2 regions of the Anaeromyxobacter sp. SG17 genome follow, and region 2 is predicted to be linked to the other one. Evidence: riboswitches for the same ligand, from Rfam matches in the RefSeq annotation. Region 2 holds a riboswitch; the other holds the start of a gene.
The links. Region 2 has a riboswitch for S-adenosylmethionine ahead of thrC (threonine synthase). Riboswitches for the same ligand answer to the same signal wherever they lie in the genome.
Positions count from the first base shown of each region.

Region 1: another riboswitch for S-adenosylmethionine. It lies ahead of MNY60_RS01395 (tetratricopeptide repeat protein); the one in region 2 lies ahead of thrC (threonine synthase).

Region 1 covers NZ_JALCYX010000002.1:70,067-77,502, forward strand. The annotation lists gene MNY60_RS01390 (GH36-type glycosyl hydrolase domain-containing protein) at 1-2,895, shown strand, start outside; SAM riboswitch class I at 2,977-3,068, shown strand; gene MNY60_RS01395 (tetratricopeptide repeat protein) at 3,550-4,161, shown strand; gene MNY60_RS01400 (cyclin-dependent kinase inhibitor 3 family protein) at 4,213-4,746, shown strand; gene MNY60_RS01405 (GTP pyrophosphokinase) at 4,800-5,231, shown strand; gene MNY60_RS01410 (DUF86 domain-containing protein) at 5,443-5,745, opposite strand; gene MNY60_RS01415 (nucleotidyltransferase family protein) at 5,768-6,067, opposite strand; gene MNY60_RS01420 (SEC-C metal-binding domain-containing protein) at 6,267-6,812, shown strand; gene MNY60_RS01425 (hypothetical protein) at 6,923-7,436, opposite strand, start outside.
Region 2 covers NZ_JALCYX010000001.1:54,296-61,731, reverse strand. The annotation lists gene cysK (cysteine synthase A) at 1-850, opposite strand, end outside; gene moeB (molybdopterin-synthase adenylyltransferase MoeB) at 853-2,019, opposite strand; gene MNY60_RS00295 (MoaD/ThiS family protein) at 2,024-2,299, opposite strand; gene thrC (threonine synthase) at 2,317-3,594, opposite strand; SAM riboswitch at 3,632-3,707, opposite strand; gene MNY60_RS00285 (nitrite/sulfite reductase) at 3,781-5,619, opposite strand; gene cobA (uroporphyrinogen-III C-methyltransferase) at 5,630-6,991, opposite strand; gene MNY60_RS00275 (hypothetical protein) at 6,988-7,221, opposite strand; gene MNY60_RS00270 (YeiH family protein) at 7,231-7,436, opposite strand, start outside.

The DNA of each region.
Region 1 (7,436 bases), on a different contig from region 2:
GTCTCGGAGGCGGATCTCCCCCTCGTCCGCCAGGTCCTCCAGGCCCAGGAGTACTGGCGCCTCAAGGGACTCCGCGCGGACGTGGTGCTCCTGAACGAGCACCCGGTGAGCTACCTCGACGAGATGCACGCGCGGCTCGCGGCGCTCCTCGACGAGGGGCCCTGGCGGACGTGGAAGCACAAGCCGGGCGGCGCGTACCTCCTGCGCGGAGACCGGATGAGCGAGGCCGAGCGCCTCCTGCTCTCGTCGGTGGCCCGCGCGATCCTCCTGGGAGGAGCCGGATCGCTCGCGCAGCAGCTCGAGCGCCACGCGCCCCAGCCGGCGGAGCCTGCAGCGCTCGCGCCCGCCCCGCCTGCGAGGCGCGGCTCGGCGCCCGAGCACGGCGCGCCTCCCGAGGTGCCGCCGCTCGCCCTCTGGAACGGCACAGGGGGCTTCGCCGATGCCGGGCGGGAGTACGTCATCGTCCTCGAGGGGGCCGAGGAGACGCCGCTTCCGTGGGCGAACGTCATCGCGAGCCCGGTGTTCGGGACGGTCGTCACGGCGTCGGGGTCGTCCTTCACCTGGTCCGAGAACAGCCGCGAGAACCGTCTCACGCCGTTCGCCAACGATCCGGTGAGCGATCCGACCTCCGAGGCCATCCTCCTCCGCGATGACGAGAGCGGCGAGGCGTGGTCGCCCACGCCGGGGCCGCTGCCCCGCACCGGCGCGTCGGGCCGGTTCGTGATCCGCCACGCGGCGGGCGTGACCCGCTTCGAGCGGGCGACGAACGGCGTGCGCCACGCCCTCGACGTGTTCGTGGACGGCGCGGATCCGGTGAAGCTCTCGCTCCTCACGCTCACGAACGAGAGCGGCGCGCCGCGACGCCTCTCCGTCTTCGGGTACAGCGAGTGGGTCCTCGGCCCCCCGCAGGCCGGTCAAAACCAGCACGTCGTCACGCGGCAGGACGCGCAGACCGGCGCGGTCCTCGCGACGAACGCCTGGAACCACGAGTTCGCCGGCCGGGTCGCGTTCGCCCACGCGAGCGAGGCGCTCCGCTCCGCGACCGGCGACCGCACCGCCTTCCTCGGCCGGAACGGCTCGCTGGCACGGCCCGCCGCCCTCGGCCTCGTGGAGCTCCCCGCTCGCTTCGGCGCGGGGCTCGATCCCTGCGCGGCGCTGCACGTCGCCATCGAGCTCGAGCCGGGCGAGACCCGGCGGGTCGTGTTTCTCCTCGGCGAGGGGAGAGACGTGGCGCAGGTTCGGGAGCTCATCGGACGCCACGGCCGCGCCGAGGCCGCGGAGGCCGCGCTCGCCGCCGTGAGGCGGACGTGGGAGGACACGCTCGGTGCGGTGCAGGTCCGGACGCCCGACGACTCCTTCGACGTCCTCATGAACCGGTGGCTCCTGCAGCAGGACCTCTCCTGCCGGATGTGGGCGCGGACCGGCTACCATCAGCCCGGCGGCGCGTTCGGGTTCAGGGATCAGCTCCAGGACGCGATGGCGCTCGCGATGGCGCGGCCGACGCTCGTCCGCGAGCACCTCCTCCGCGCCGCGGCGCGGCAGTTCCGCGAGGGAGACGTGCAGCACTGGTGGCATCCGCCGAGCGGGCGCGGGACGCGCACCCGTTGCTCGGACGATCTCGTCTGGCTGCCGTACGCGGTGGCGCACTACGTCCGCACGACGGGCGACGCCGGCGTGCTCGACGAGCGCGTCCCGTTCCTCGAAGGTGAGCCGCTCGCGCCGGGCGCTCACGACGCGTACGCCCAGCCCCGCGTCTCGGAAGAGGACGCCTCGCTCTTCGAGCACTGCGTGCGCGCCCTCGAGCGCGGGCTCACCTCGGGCGTCCACGGCCTGCCGCTCATGGGGAGCGGCGACTGGAACGACGGGATGAACCGCGTGGGCAGGGAGGGACGCGGCGAGAGCGTCTGGCTCGGCTTCTTCCTTCACGCGGTCCTCAAGGACTTCGCCACGCTCTGCGCGGCGCGTGGCGAGGCCGATCGCGCGGGGCGCTACCGCGCCGAGGCAGCCCGGCTCGCCGAGGCGCTCGAGCGGAGCTGGGACGGGGAGTGGTACCGGCGCGGCTACTACGACGACGGCTCACCGCTCGGCTCGGCCCAGAACGACGAGTGCTCGATCGACTCGATCGCCCAGTCCTGGGCGGTGCTCTCCGGAGCCGCCCCGGCGCGTCTCGCCGACCGCGCGATGGATTCGGTCCGAACTCACCTGGTGCGTCGAGGGGCCCAGGTCGTCGTGCTGCTCACGCCGCCCTTCGATCGGTCGAGGCAGGAGCCCGGCTACATCAAGGGCTACCCGCCCGGCGTGCGCGAGAACGGCGGTCAGTACACGCACGCCGCCGCGTGGATCGTGATGGCGCTCGCGAAGCTCGGGAGCGGCGACGAGGCGGCGGAGCTGTTCCACATGCTGAACCCGGTGAACCACACCCGCACCGGCGCGGACGTCGCGCACTATCGGGGAGAGCCCTACGTCGTCGCGGGCGACGTCTGCGCCCACCCCGAGCACGCGGGGCGCGCGGGGTGGACCTGGTACACGGGATCGGCCGGCTGGATGTACCGCGCCGGGCTCGAGAGCATCCTCGGGCTCCGGAGGCAAGGCGAGACCTTCGAGCTCGATCCCTGCATCCCGGCGTCCTGGCCCGGCTACGGGATCACCTGGCGGCTCGGGTCGACGCGGTACGAGATCACGGTCGACAACTTCGAGCGGCGGTGCCGCGGGATCGCCCTCGCGGAGCTGGACGGCGTGGCGGTCGATCCGCGGGCGATCCCGCTCGTCGACGATGGCGGGACGCACGAGGTGCGGGTCGTGATGGGAGTCGCCGGGCAGCCGGACCTCACCGGCCGGGAAGCGGCTGGCTCTGCAGCTCGTCCCGGGAGGGCGGGACACCGGGATGAACGGTGAGCTCCCTATTGGGCACGATTGGTCCGCAGATTGACATTTCTCCACGAATGGTATAAATACGTGCCTCCGATGTTCGATGTCATTCCATCAAGACGAGGCGAGGGCGGCGGCCCGATGACCCTCGGCCAGCTCCCGGTATCCCGGGGATGTGGCAATGCCGCCTGCGATGGAGGCCCCATGACCCACGAGAGAGCGACGTAACCGGGACCCCGGGCGTGATCCTCGCGGCGCCCCACGGGCGCAGCGATGCCACGTCGGCCGTACGGGTCGCCCGGGCAGCCTGCGCCCGGTTCGGCCTGTCCGTGCGCCGTGTAGGGTGTTCCTGCCGGCGCCCCTGTCCTCGCCCAGACCATCGAACCCGCTGCCCGGCAGCGGGACGGGACCCGTGCGTCCCGGGAAAGACGATTGCGCAATGATCTGCTATCCGCTCGGCGTCGCCTCGCACCTCGCCATCGCCTGCGATTGCATTCGACGTGGCGACCTCGACGGCGCGCAGGCGGCGCTCGCGCGCGCGACCGCCCTCGCTCGCGACGAGCGCTCCGGGCACGCGGCGGCTTCCCCCGCGCGTCCGGCACGGCAGTCCTGAAGCGTTCACCGGCCCGGGATCGACCGGTCCGCAACCGACGACGCCGCGACGGCGCAGGAGGAGACGAGATGCCCCCCAGGAAGACGACGGACCGACTGCTGGGAGAGATGCGCCGCGCCTACGACCTCGTGGAGCAGCGGCGGGCGGACGAGGCGGTGAGCGTGTACCGCGAGGTCCTCGCCGAGGCCCGCAAGGTGGGGCTCGACTCCGCCCACCTGCACTGGGCCTTCGCGGTGGCCTGCGACTACTCGGGAGAGATGGAGATGGCCTTCGAGCAGATCAGCATCGCCATCGGGAAGGACCCGCTGGTGCCCCCGTTCCGCCACTCGTTCGAGGTGATCACCGGTCGCATCCAGGCGGCGCTCGCCGACCTGGAGCGCGCCGCGGACGATGCGTCGACGCCTCGGCTCTACGCGCTGCTGCAGCGGGGTGGGACCGTCGACGTGCCGTCGCACCTCGCGATGGTGCGCTACCACCTCGCCACCGGGAAGCCGGCCGAGGCGCGCGCGCTCGCCGACGCCGTCACGCTGCTCCACCCCGCCTCGCGCGAGGCATGGGAGGCGAAGGCGGCGGTCGCCAAGGCGACCGGAGACGCGGCCGGCGCCGAGCAGGCGCGCCTCGAGGCGGCGGCGCTCCAGGAGGAGCCCGCGTTCGCGATCCCCGGGCCGGCGTCGGCCTGAGCCGTGTGTCGGCTCGGGCCTCGCCCCACTCTCGACGAGAAAGGAGACCTCATGGAACCGTACGCGCTTCGCGTCGACTACCTCCCCGCGTCCGCGCTCGCTCTTCCGGGCCGGCTCGGCCTGACGCGCGCGCCCGGCCGCTGGGTGGCGGGACGAGACCCCGACTCCGACGTCCGGCTGCGCGAGGACGTGGAGGCGATCGCGCGGGTGCACGGTGCGAAGGTGCTCGTGACCCTGCTCGAGCGGTTCGAGATCGCGGAGCTCGGCGACCTCGACGGCGAGGCGCGCCGGGAACGGCTCAGGTGGATTCACTATCCCATCGCGGACATGTGGGCGCCCACGGATCTCGCCTCTGCCCGCCGGCTCGTGGGCCGCATCCTGCACGCGCTCGAGCGGGGGCAGGACGTGGTCGTGCACTGCTGGGGCGGCGTCGGGCGAGCGGGCACCATCGCCGCGTCCTGCCTCGTCGCGCGCGGCACGCCTCCCGCGGAGGCCATTGCCGTCGTGCGCGCAGCCCGCGGTCGCGCGATCGAGAACGCCGCGCAGGAGCGTTTCGTCCACGAGTTCCGAGGTGACGTGGAATGAGCCCGTGGATTGCCGGCAGCCGAGACTTGACCCGCACACAGGAGAGACTCGCCATGCAGACCCCCACCGTCGCGGACGCAGTCGCGCTCGCGGCCGGGAAGCACCGGAACGCCGTCGACAAGGGCGGCGCCCCGTACATCCTCCACCCGCTCCGCGTCATGCTCGCGATGACCACCGACGAGGCGCGGCGCGTCGCCGTGCTCCACGACGTGCTCGAGGACACGGACATCACGCCCGACGAACTGCGACGGCGCGGGTACCCAGAGCGAGAGGTGACCGCGATCGTTGCGCTGACGAAGCGGCCCGGAGAGGACTACGCAGCGTTCATCGAGCGCGTTTCCCTCGATGAGCTCGCCGCGACGGTGAAGCGCGCAGATCTCCTCGACAACATGGACGTTCGCAGGCTCGCGACGTTCGGGGACGCGGACGCGGAGCGGATGGCGCGGTACCTGGCTGCGTGGAAGCGGCTTTCGGGCGGGAAGTAGGACGCACCACACGACACGCGGCTCACGTTGACAATGGCGGCGATCGAGCGTGTCCGTACTGCCGCTAGCCTCGACGCATGCACGATGAGAGCGCAGCCGAAGGTTACGCGGGCTTCCCGGACGACCAGGACTCGTCGCTTCGGCGGGCGGGTCGTCCGTGACGGCACCCGTGAATGAAGTCGCTCAGCGCGGGTTCTCGCACCTTGCCGCATTACGACGGCACGAAAGGCTCCAGCAGACGGACGAGCTGCGGGAGGTCATCCGTCACCGTGTCCCAGACGACCTGAAGGTCCACGTCGAAGTACGCATGAATCAGACGGTTGCGCGTCGCGATGATCTGCGCCCACGGGATCTCCGGGTGTGATGCCTGCATCGCAGGGCTGACCCGCGCGGCAGCCTCGCCGATGATCTCGACGTCTTTGACTATCGCCAAGACCAGCATGCGATCGCGCTCGAGATCGCCCCGCGAGCGTCCAGCCGCGAACGACATCGCCTCGCGCGCGGCGTCCAGCATGTGCCGCAGCCGGATGACGTCGTCAGGTCGCAAACTGGACCTCGGCGTTCGCTAGAACTTCGTCGCGGAAGTACCGGCTCAGCTCTCCCGGTGTCCTCAGATCGACCTTCCGGCCGAGCATGGCGCCGAGCTCGAGCTCCATCTCGGCGAGCTTCAGGAACCCGGCCCGGGCCCCTGGCTGGAACTCGACGAGAACGTCCACGTCGCTGTCTGGCCGGAAGTCGTCTCGTAGAACGGATCCAAACAGCGCGAGCCTGCTGACGCGATGTTTCCGGCAAAACGTCGCCAGCGCCTCTTCCGGCATGTGGATCCGTACGGTCATCCCTTTGAATCATAACCGCAGTTCGCGAGGTCAGCACAGTCCTGTCGTTTGCCGACGGCACGCGAATTGCTCATGCACCCGCCGTCCGAGTCGCTTCGCGTTCCAGGACCGGAATGGCGGCGGACACGCCGTCGGGACCGCGGACCCTTCGTCCGCAGACTGGACGACGCGGGAGGCTCACCTCTTCGCCGGAGATCTCATGCCGACTCGCCCGAAGCCATCGCTGGATTCCCTCCTCGCCTCCTTCCACGCGGCGCGAGATGTCGCGGAGCGCACCCGGCTCGCGATGGCGCTGGTCCGAACGCAGGCTCGCGACGATCGGATTCTTGCTGCTCTCGTTCGAGTGCTCGACGAGAGTCCCGTCGGTGGCGCTGCCTTCCTCGCGAGGTACGGCGACGCCCGGGCGATTCCACACCTCGTTCGCGCGCTCGAGTCCGATGACCTGGTCGCGAAGGCCGACTGTGCCATCTGCGCGGCGGAGCAGCTGAGCGCGATCGCGCACGCGATCGAGGAGCTCGGTGGGGCGCTGACCGATGCACAGCGCGCGCATATCGACCGGATCGAGCGCGAGACAGCTCGATTGTGGCAGCCCGGCCCCGACGCGCTTCCCTCGGCGAAGTCCGCGCGGCGGCCCGCGACGCGCGAGGCACGCCCGGGCCGAAATGCATCGTGTCCCTGCGGTAGCGGCCAGAAGTACAAGCGGTGCTGCGCCCTCGGAGCCGATGCCACGCGTCAGCTTCACTGAACATAGGCGGACGACGCTCCCGCCTCGTCCGGCATCCCCGATCACGAAACGACAGCGGGGAGCCCCGTGCCCCGGGCTCCCCGCCGCGTGAAGCTCACTCCAGTTGCGCGTCAGTCCCTGTGACCGCGCCCGCGCCCCTCGTCCTCGTGCCGCCGGCCGTGGTCGTGGCGCCCACGGTCGTCCCGACGATCGTCGTCGTGCCGTCCACGGAAGTCCCCGCGATCATCGTTCTGCGGCGGCGGAGCCGACCAGCGCTGGTGATCGGACGGCTGCGGATACGGCTGCGCCCGCTCGGGCCCCCGGTCCCGGCCGTACGGCTCGAAGCGCGTCCGCGTCACCTCCTCGCGCGGCCGGTAGCGATACTGCTCGGAGCGAATCGAGTGCTGCATCTCGGGCGCGCGGGGATAGCGGTCACCCACGTAGCCCCGCTGGTAGACGGGCAGCGGCGCGGGGCGCGGGGCGGCGCGGCGGTCCCATCGATCCCACCCGCGGTGACCCCGCTCCCAGTCGTGGCCGAAGCGGTGTCCCCAGCGAGGCGGCGCGTCGGCGCGCCACCCGCGGAAGTACGGGGGAGGCTGCCGGTAGTAGCGCACCGGGACGCGCAGCACGTAGAGCGGGACGTGC
Region 2 (7,436 bases):
CGACGACCGCCGCGCCGCTCGAGGTGCCGACGAGGAGCCCCTCCTCCCGGGCCAGCCGGAGCTTCATCGCCCACGCCTCCTCGTCGCTCACCCGCTCGACCCGATCGTACGCGGCCGGGTCGAGCACGCGCGGGACGAAGCCCGCGCCCAGCCCCTGGATCCGCGTCGGGCCGGGAGTCCCGCCGGACAGGACGGCGCAGGCCTCGGGCTCGACCGCGACCATGAGCGTCCCGGGGCGCTCCCTCCGCAAGACCCCGGCGACGCCGGTGAGCGTCCCGCCCGTCCCGACGCCTGCGACGAAGGCGCCCAACGGCCCGCCGAGCGCGTCGAGGGCGAGGAGGAGCTCGCGCGCGGTCCCGTCGCGGTGCGCCTGCGGGTTCGCCGGGTTCTCGAACTGCTGGAGGAGGAGCGCGCCGGTCTCTCGCGAGAGCTCGCTCGCCCGCGCCACCGCGGGCGGCATGCCCGCCTCCGCGGGGGTGAGGACCAGCTCCGCCCCGTACGCCTCGAGCGCCTGCCGGTGCTCGAGGGAGGTCGAGTCCGGCATGACGAGCGTGAGCCGGTAGCCCTTCACCGCGCAGACGAGCGCGAGCCCCAGCCCGGTGTTCCCGCTCGTCGGCTCCACCACGCGCCCCCCGGGCGCGAGCCGGCCGTCGCGCTCGGCCGCCTCGATCATGGCGACCGCGATGCGGTCCTTGACCGAGCCGCCCGGGTTCATGGACTCGAGCTTCGCGAGCACCTCCGCCGCGCCGGGAGGGACCACGCGGCGGAGCTTCACGACGGGCGTGCCGCCCACGGCGTCGAGGATCGTCTCGAGCGGCGGGGCGGCGCGGGGGCGCGCGGAGGCGGGCACGGTCAGTACCGCGGCACGGTGGGGTCGATCTCCTCGCTCCAGCGGAGGATGCCGCCCTCGAGGTTCCACACGCGCTTGAACCCTGCCTCCTGGAGCTGGCGCACCGCCTTCGCGCTGCGCACGCCGCTCTTGCAGTAGAGGACCACGTCGCGCGCGCTGTCGAAGGTGCGGAGCGCGTCGGCGAAGGAGGAGAGCGGCGCGAGGCGCGCGCCCTCGATCCGGCCGATGTCCCACTCGTGCGGCTCGCGCACGTCGACGAGGTCGAGGTCGGCGCCGCCGCGCCGCCGCTCGTCGAGCTCGGCGACCGTGAGGACGGGCACGCCGGCCGTCTCGTCCTCGCCGCCGCGGATCCCGCAGAATTGCTGGTAGTCGATGAGCTCCTCGATCTCGCGCGTTCCGCAGGCGGGGCAGCGCGGGTCCTTGCGGAGCTTCACCGTGCGGAACTGCATCCCCAGCGCGTCCACGAGGAGGAGCCGCCCGACGAGCGGCTCGCCGATGCCGGCGATGAGCTTCACCGTCTCGGTCGCCTGCACGAGCCCGACGAGGCCCGGCAGGATCCCGAGCACGCCGCCCTCCGCGCAGGAGGGCACGAGCCCGGGGGGAGGCGGCTCCGGGTAGAGGCAGCGGTAGCAGGGGCCCGCGTCCGTGCAGAACACCGTGGACTGGCCCTCGAACCGGTAGATCGAGCCGTAGACGTTGGGCTTGCCGAGCAGCACGCACGCGTCGTTCACGAGGTAGCGCGTCGCGAAGTTGTCGGTGCCGTCCACCACGAGGTCGTAGTCCCGGATGATCTCGAGCGCGTTCTCGGAGGTGAGCCACGCCTCGTGCGCGACCACCTCCACGTGCGGGTTGAGATCGCGGATCCGATCGCGGGCGGACTCGACCTTCTTGCGGCCGACGTCCTTCGTGCCGTGCAGCACCTGGCGCTGCAGGTTCGTCGCGTCCACCACGTCGAACTCGACGATCCCGAGGGTGCCGACGCCCGCGGCGGCGAGGTAGAGCCCGATGGGCGAGCCGAGGCCGCCCGCGCCCACCATGAGCACGCGCGCCGCCTTGAGGCGGCGCTGACCCTCGACGCCGACCTCCGGGATGATGAGGTGGCGGCTGTAGCGGAGGATCTCCTCCTGCGACAGCGGCGGGAGCTCCTGTGCGGTGCGGCCGATGGACATCTCGCTAGCCTCCTGCGATGGCGGGGACGACCACGATCTCGGCGCCGTCCGGCACGGGCGTCGCGAAGCCCTGCTGGAACCGGATGTCCTCGTCGTCCAGGTAGAAGATGACGTAAGGGTACGGCTCGCCCTTCGCATCGCGAAGCCGGGGGCCGAGCTCGGGAAAGCGGCCCGCGAGGTCGCCGACGACCTCTCCGACGGTGGCGCCGCGCGCCTCGTGGACGGTCTTTCCGCCGGCGGCCTTCGCGAGCACGGCGGGGAGCCTCAAGGTGATGGGCATCTTCGTCTCTCCTCGGATCAGGCGTCCACGAGCGCCGCGACCTCGCGGAGCTTCGCTGAGATGACCGGCGTCTCCGGCAGGGCGGGGACGACGGCGTCGATGGTCTTGAGACCGTTTCCGGTGATGCAGAGCACGAGCTCGTCCTGCGCGCGCAGCTTACCCTCGCGCGCGAGCTTCAGCGCTGCGGCGACGGTGACCCCGCCGGCGGTCTCGGTGAAGACGCCGGTGGTCTCGGCGAGGAGGCGGATGCCGCGCACGAGCTCCTCGTCGGTGACCGCCGCCGCCGCGCCGCCCGAGGCGCGGATCGCCCTCGCCGCGAAGGGCCCGTCCGCCGGGTTCCCGATGGCGATCGAGCGGGCGATGGTGCGGGGGACCACGGGCTCGATCGCCTCGCCGCCCTTCTCGAACAGGTTCACGATGGGCGCGCACCCGGCGGCCTGCGCCCCGTACATCCGCGGCAGCGGCCCGTCCACGAGGTGGGCGCCGGCGAGCTCGTGGAAGCCCTTGTCGAGCTTCGTCACGAGCGAGCCGCCCGCCATCGGGGCGATGACCGCGTCGGGCAGCCGCCAGCCGAGCTGCTCCGCGATCTCGAAGGCCATGGTCTTCGAGCCCTCGCCGTAGTAGCTGCGCAGGTTCAGGTTCACGAGCCCCCAGCCGAAGCGATCCGCCACCTGGGCGCAGAGCCGGTTCACGTCGTCGTACGTGCCGCGCACGCGCACGAGGCGCGGGCCGTAGACGGCGGTGCCCACGATCTTCGCGAGCTCGAGGTCCTCGGGGATGAAGATCCAGGCGGCGAGCCCGGCGCGCGCCGCCTGCGCGGCGACGGCGTTCGCGAGGTTGCCGGTGGACGCGCAGCCGACCGTGTCGAGGCCGAGCCCCGCCGCGGCGTTCAGCGCCACCGCCACCACCCGGTCCTTGAACGACTGGGTCGGGTGGGAGACCGCGTCGTTCTTCACGAGCGCGCGCCGCACGCCGAGCGCGCGGGCGAGCGCCGGCGCGTCCACGAGCGGCGTGAAGCCGGTGTCGAGCGAGAGGACGGGCTCGCCGAGGATGGGGAGCCACTCGCGGTAACGCCAGATCGAGCGGGGCCGCGCCTCGATCTGCCAGCGCGTGGGCAGGACGCGGTCGCTCTCGTACGCCGGCTCGAGGGGCCCGACGCACTCCTCGCACACCGCCACGGGGCGAGGCTCGAAGCGCGCGCCGCAGCGGCGGCAGACGAGGGGGGACAGCTCCGGACGGTGCGGATCCGCTGAAGCGGACGCCGCGCGGGGCGCGGCCGCGAGGGACGAGGACATGCTGGAGACTTCCTTCTCCCTCGCCGGACGGCACTGCAGGCAGCCGGGGAGGGGCTTTTTAGCGGTTGGTTTAACGTGGCCGCAATACGCCGCAAATCGCCACGGACTCCGATCGCCGCGGCTGCGGCGATCGGTGGTCATCCTATTTAGCGGACGAGCCTCCCGTCAAGCGGAGGATCTCCATTTTCAGGCGGCGCACTCGCCCGCCTGGGTCTCGGGGCTGAAGTCGTCGCTCGCCCCGGGCTCGACGAAGTCCTCCGGCGCGGCGTCCTCGAGCCTGAGCGCCTCGAGCGGAGCGACGACGGCCTTCACGCGATCGAGCGCGCGGGAGAAGAACGGCCCGGCGGCCTCGCCCTCGCGCCGCTCGGCGAGGTACAGCGCCGTGAGCCGCTCCACGGCCTCGGGGACGCGCCGCGCGGGCACCTTGCCCGCCAGCTTCCCGAACGTCGCGACGCCGTCCTCCGCGCCCCCGCCGACGAGCACGAAGTACTGCGGGACCGCCCGGCCGCCGAGCTTTCGCGCGCTCCCCTGCAGGCCGATGGCGGCGAGGTGGTGCTGGCTGCAGCCGTTCGGGCAGCCGGAGACGTGGACCGGCAGCGCGGCGGCGAGGCCGGGCGCGCCGAGCCGCTGCCGGACGCGCTCCTCGACGAGCCGCGCGATCCCGCGGGTGCGCGTCACGGCGAGGCGGCACACGTCCGCGCCGGGGCAGGCGACGACGTCCGCGGCGCTCCGCGCGCCGTCGCGCCCGAGCCCCGCCGCGGCGAGCCGCGCGAACAGGGCGGGGACCTCGTCGGACGGCACCCAGCGCACCAGGACCTTGCCGTCGCTCGCGAAGCGGACGGCGCCGTCGCCGTGCGCGAGCGCGAGGTCCGCGAGCACCTCGAGCTGCGCGGCGGTGACGTCTCCCTGCGGGAGCGACACGGTGACCGCGGAGAAGCCGGGCTGGCGCTGGGGCCGGACGTTCGTCGCGCGGAACGCGGCGAGCGCCGCGGGCGACGGCGCGAGCACGGGCAGGACCGCCGGCGGCTCGCCGGGGCCGCGGGGCGGCGCCGCGGCGACGCGCGCGGAGATCTCCGCGGCGGTGGGAGGCTCCGGACGCGCGTGCGCGGGCGGCGGGGCGTCCGCCGGCGCGGCGTCGGGATCGAACGGGAGCCGCGGGGCGCCCTCGGCCCGCACGCGCGCGAGCTCCTCCTCGACGAGCGCGCGGAAGGGCTCGAACCCGAGCGACCGGACGAGGAACTTGAGCCGGTTGCGCTGCTTGTTCACCCGGTCGCCGCGGGCGTGGAACACGCGGACGATCGCCTCGGCGAGCGCGAGGAGCTCCGACGCGGGCAGGAAGTCGACGAGCGGCGCGCCGGAGGTGCACAGGGACGCCGTCCCGCCCGCGACCGTCACCGAGAAGCCGCGCACGGTCCGCCCGCCCTCGGTCCGCACGCGCGCGCGGAAGCCGAGGTCGTGGATGGCCGTCGCGACGTGGTCCTCGGCGCAGCCCTCGAAGGCGATCTTGAACTTGCGCGGCAGCGCGTTCGCGAGCGGGTGGCGCAGGAAGTGGCGCGTCGCCGCCTCGGCGTAGGGCGTCACGTCGAAGAGCTCGTCCGGCGAGACGCCGGCGAGGGGGCAGGCGACCACGTTGCGGACCGCGTTGCCGCCCGCGCCGGAGGTGGTGACGCCGTCCGCCGCGAGCCGGCGGAGCGCGGGCTCGAGGTCCGCCGGCCGCACGAAGTGCACCTGGAAGTTCTGGCGGGTCGTCACGTGCCCGTAGCCGCGCGAGAAGCGCGCCGCGACGTCGGCGAGCGCGCGGAGCTGCGCGGCGGAGGTCGCGCCCTGCGGCAGCTTGATGCGCAGCATGTGCAGGCCGTCCTGCCGCTGCGAGTAGGCGCCGCGCACCACGCGGTAGGCGCGCCAGGCGTCGGCGTCGATCTCACCGCGCTCGAAGCGGCCGAGCGTCTCGACGAAGGCGTCGATCTCGCGGTCGTCCGCGAAGGTCTCCCGGACGGGCGGGGTGGGCTCTGAGGGGCGGGACATGCGGCTCCTTTCAGGCGCTCTGCGCGGGCGCGAGCGGTTCGTGGTCACGCGCGTCGGCGCGCGAGGAGGTGAGCTGCAGGGCGGCGACGGCGCCGATGACGAGGGTGCCGGGGAGCTCCGGGTGATCGGGCAGCGCGGCGTGGCGCAGCCCCGCGAGCGTGCCCTTCCAGGCGAACGCGTCGGGGGACGACGCGCCGAGGACGATCGCGGCGGGCGTCTCCCGATCCCACCCGCGCGAGAGGAGCCGGGTCGCGATCCGCTCGCGCGCGCCGATCCCCATGAGGACGACGAGCGTGAGCGAGGTCTCGGCGCCCATCCGATCCAGGATCGGCCCGTAGGTCCGCTCGTCGTGCCCCGCGATCACCGCGAAGCCGGCCGCGAGCCCGCGGTGCGTCACCGGGATGCCGGCCAGCGCGGGCGCGGCGATGGCGGACGACACCCCGGGTACGACCTCGAACGGCACGCCCGCGGCGGCGAGCGCGCGCGCCTCCTCGCCGCCCCGCCCGAAGACGAACGGGTCGCCGCACTTGAGCCGGACGACGCGCTTGCCCTGCCGCGCGGCGCCCACGAGGAGCCGCTCGATCGCGCGCTGCGACACGCTGGGGCGGCCGGCGCGCTTCCCGACCTGGAAGCAGTGCGCGCGCGGCGCGAGCCTCAGCACGTCGGCGTCCACGAGCGCGTCGTAGAGGACGACCTCCGCCTCGGCGAGCCGGTCGGCGGCGCGCCGGGTGAGGAGGCCCGGATCGCCGGGCCCCGCGCCGACGAGCGACACCAGGCCCGGCGGCGTCGGCGCGGCGGCGCCGGGGGAGGGCGCGCGCGCGTACAGGGAGTTCAGCTTCTCGAGCAGGAGCGGGCGGCGGGTGGCGAGCGGCACGCGGGCGCGCTTCCAGCCCTCGCGCTCCGCCTCGGCGGTGTCCACCCAGGACGCGAGGTCGCGCGGCAGGAGCGCGTCGAGCGCCTCGCGCAGCAGCCCGGCGAGGGCAGGGGCGCGCCCGCCCGTGGAGATCGCCACCGTGGCGTCGCCCCGCCGGACGACGCCGGCGGTGTACGCGGTCGCGGTCTCCGGATCGTCGACCGCGTTCACGAGCAGGCGCCGCGCCTCGGCGGCCTCCGCGACCTCGCGGTTCACCGCCGGCGTCGCGGCGGCGACGGCGAGCCAGGCCGCGTCGAGATCCGCGGGCCGGAACGGCCGGCGGTGCACCGCCGCGGCGCCCGCGGCGACGTCGTCGCGCACCTCCGGCGCGACCACCGTCACGCGCGCGCCGGCCTCGGCGAGCTGCCGGACGCGCAGGGCCGCCATCGCCCCGCCGCCCACGACCACGACCTCGCGGCCGGCGAGCTTCACGAACAGCGGGACGAGGGGCGCGGTCACAGCACCCCCCACTGGCGCACGTACTCGAGGAACACCTGGAACTCCCGATCGCGGAACCCGAGCGCGAGGAGGTGGCGCTTCGCGTCGCCGGCCTCGACCGTGGTGGACTCGGCGACGATGCGAGCGCGCTCGCGGCGGACTTCGAACCCACGCGCCGCGAGCGCGTCGGCGAGCGCGCCGGACCGCGGCGCGCGGGCGTCCACGGTGACGCGGGTGACGTGGTCGACCATCGCGGCCTCCTACTTCACCGCGTCCCAGTAGGACGCGAACACGGAGGTGGAGAGCCAGTAGCCGAGCGGGACGTTCACGAGGACGCCGAGCGCGAACGCGGCGAACGGGCGCCAGCCGAACCGGGTCAGCTCGCGAAAGCGGGTCGTGAAGCCGATCGAGAGGAACGTCCAGGTGAACGCCCAGCCGCGCAGGTTCTTGAGGGGCCCGATCGCCT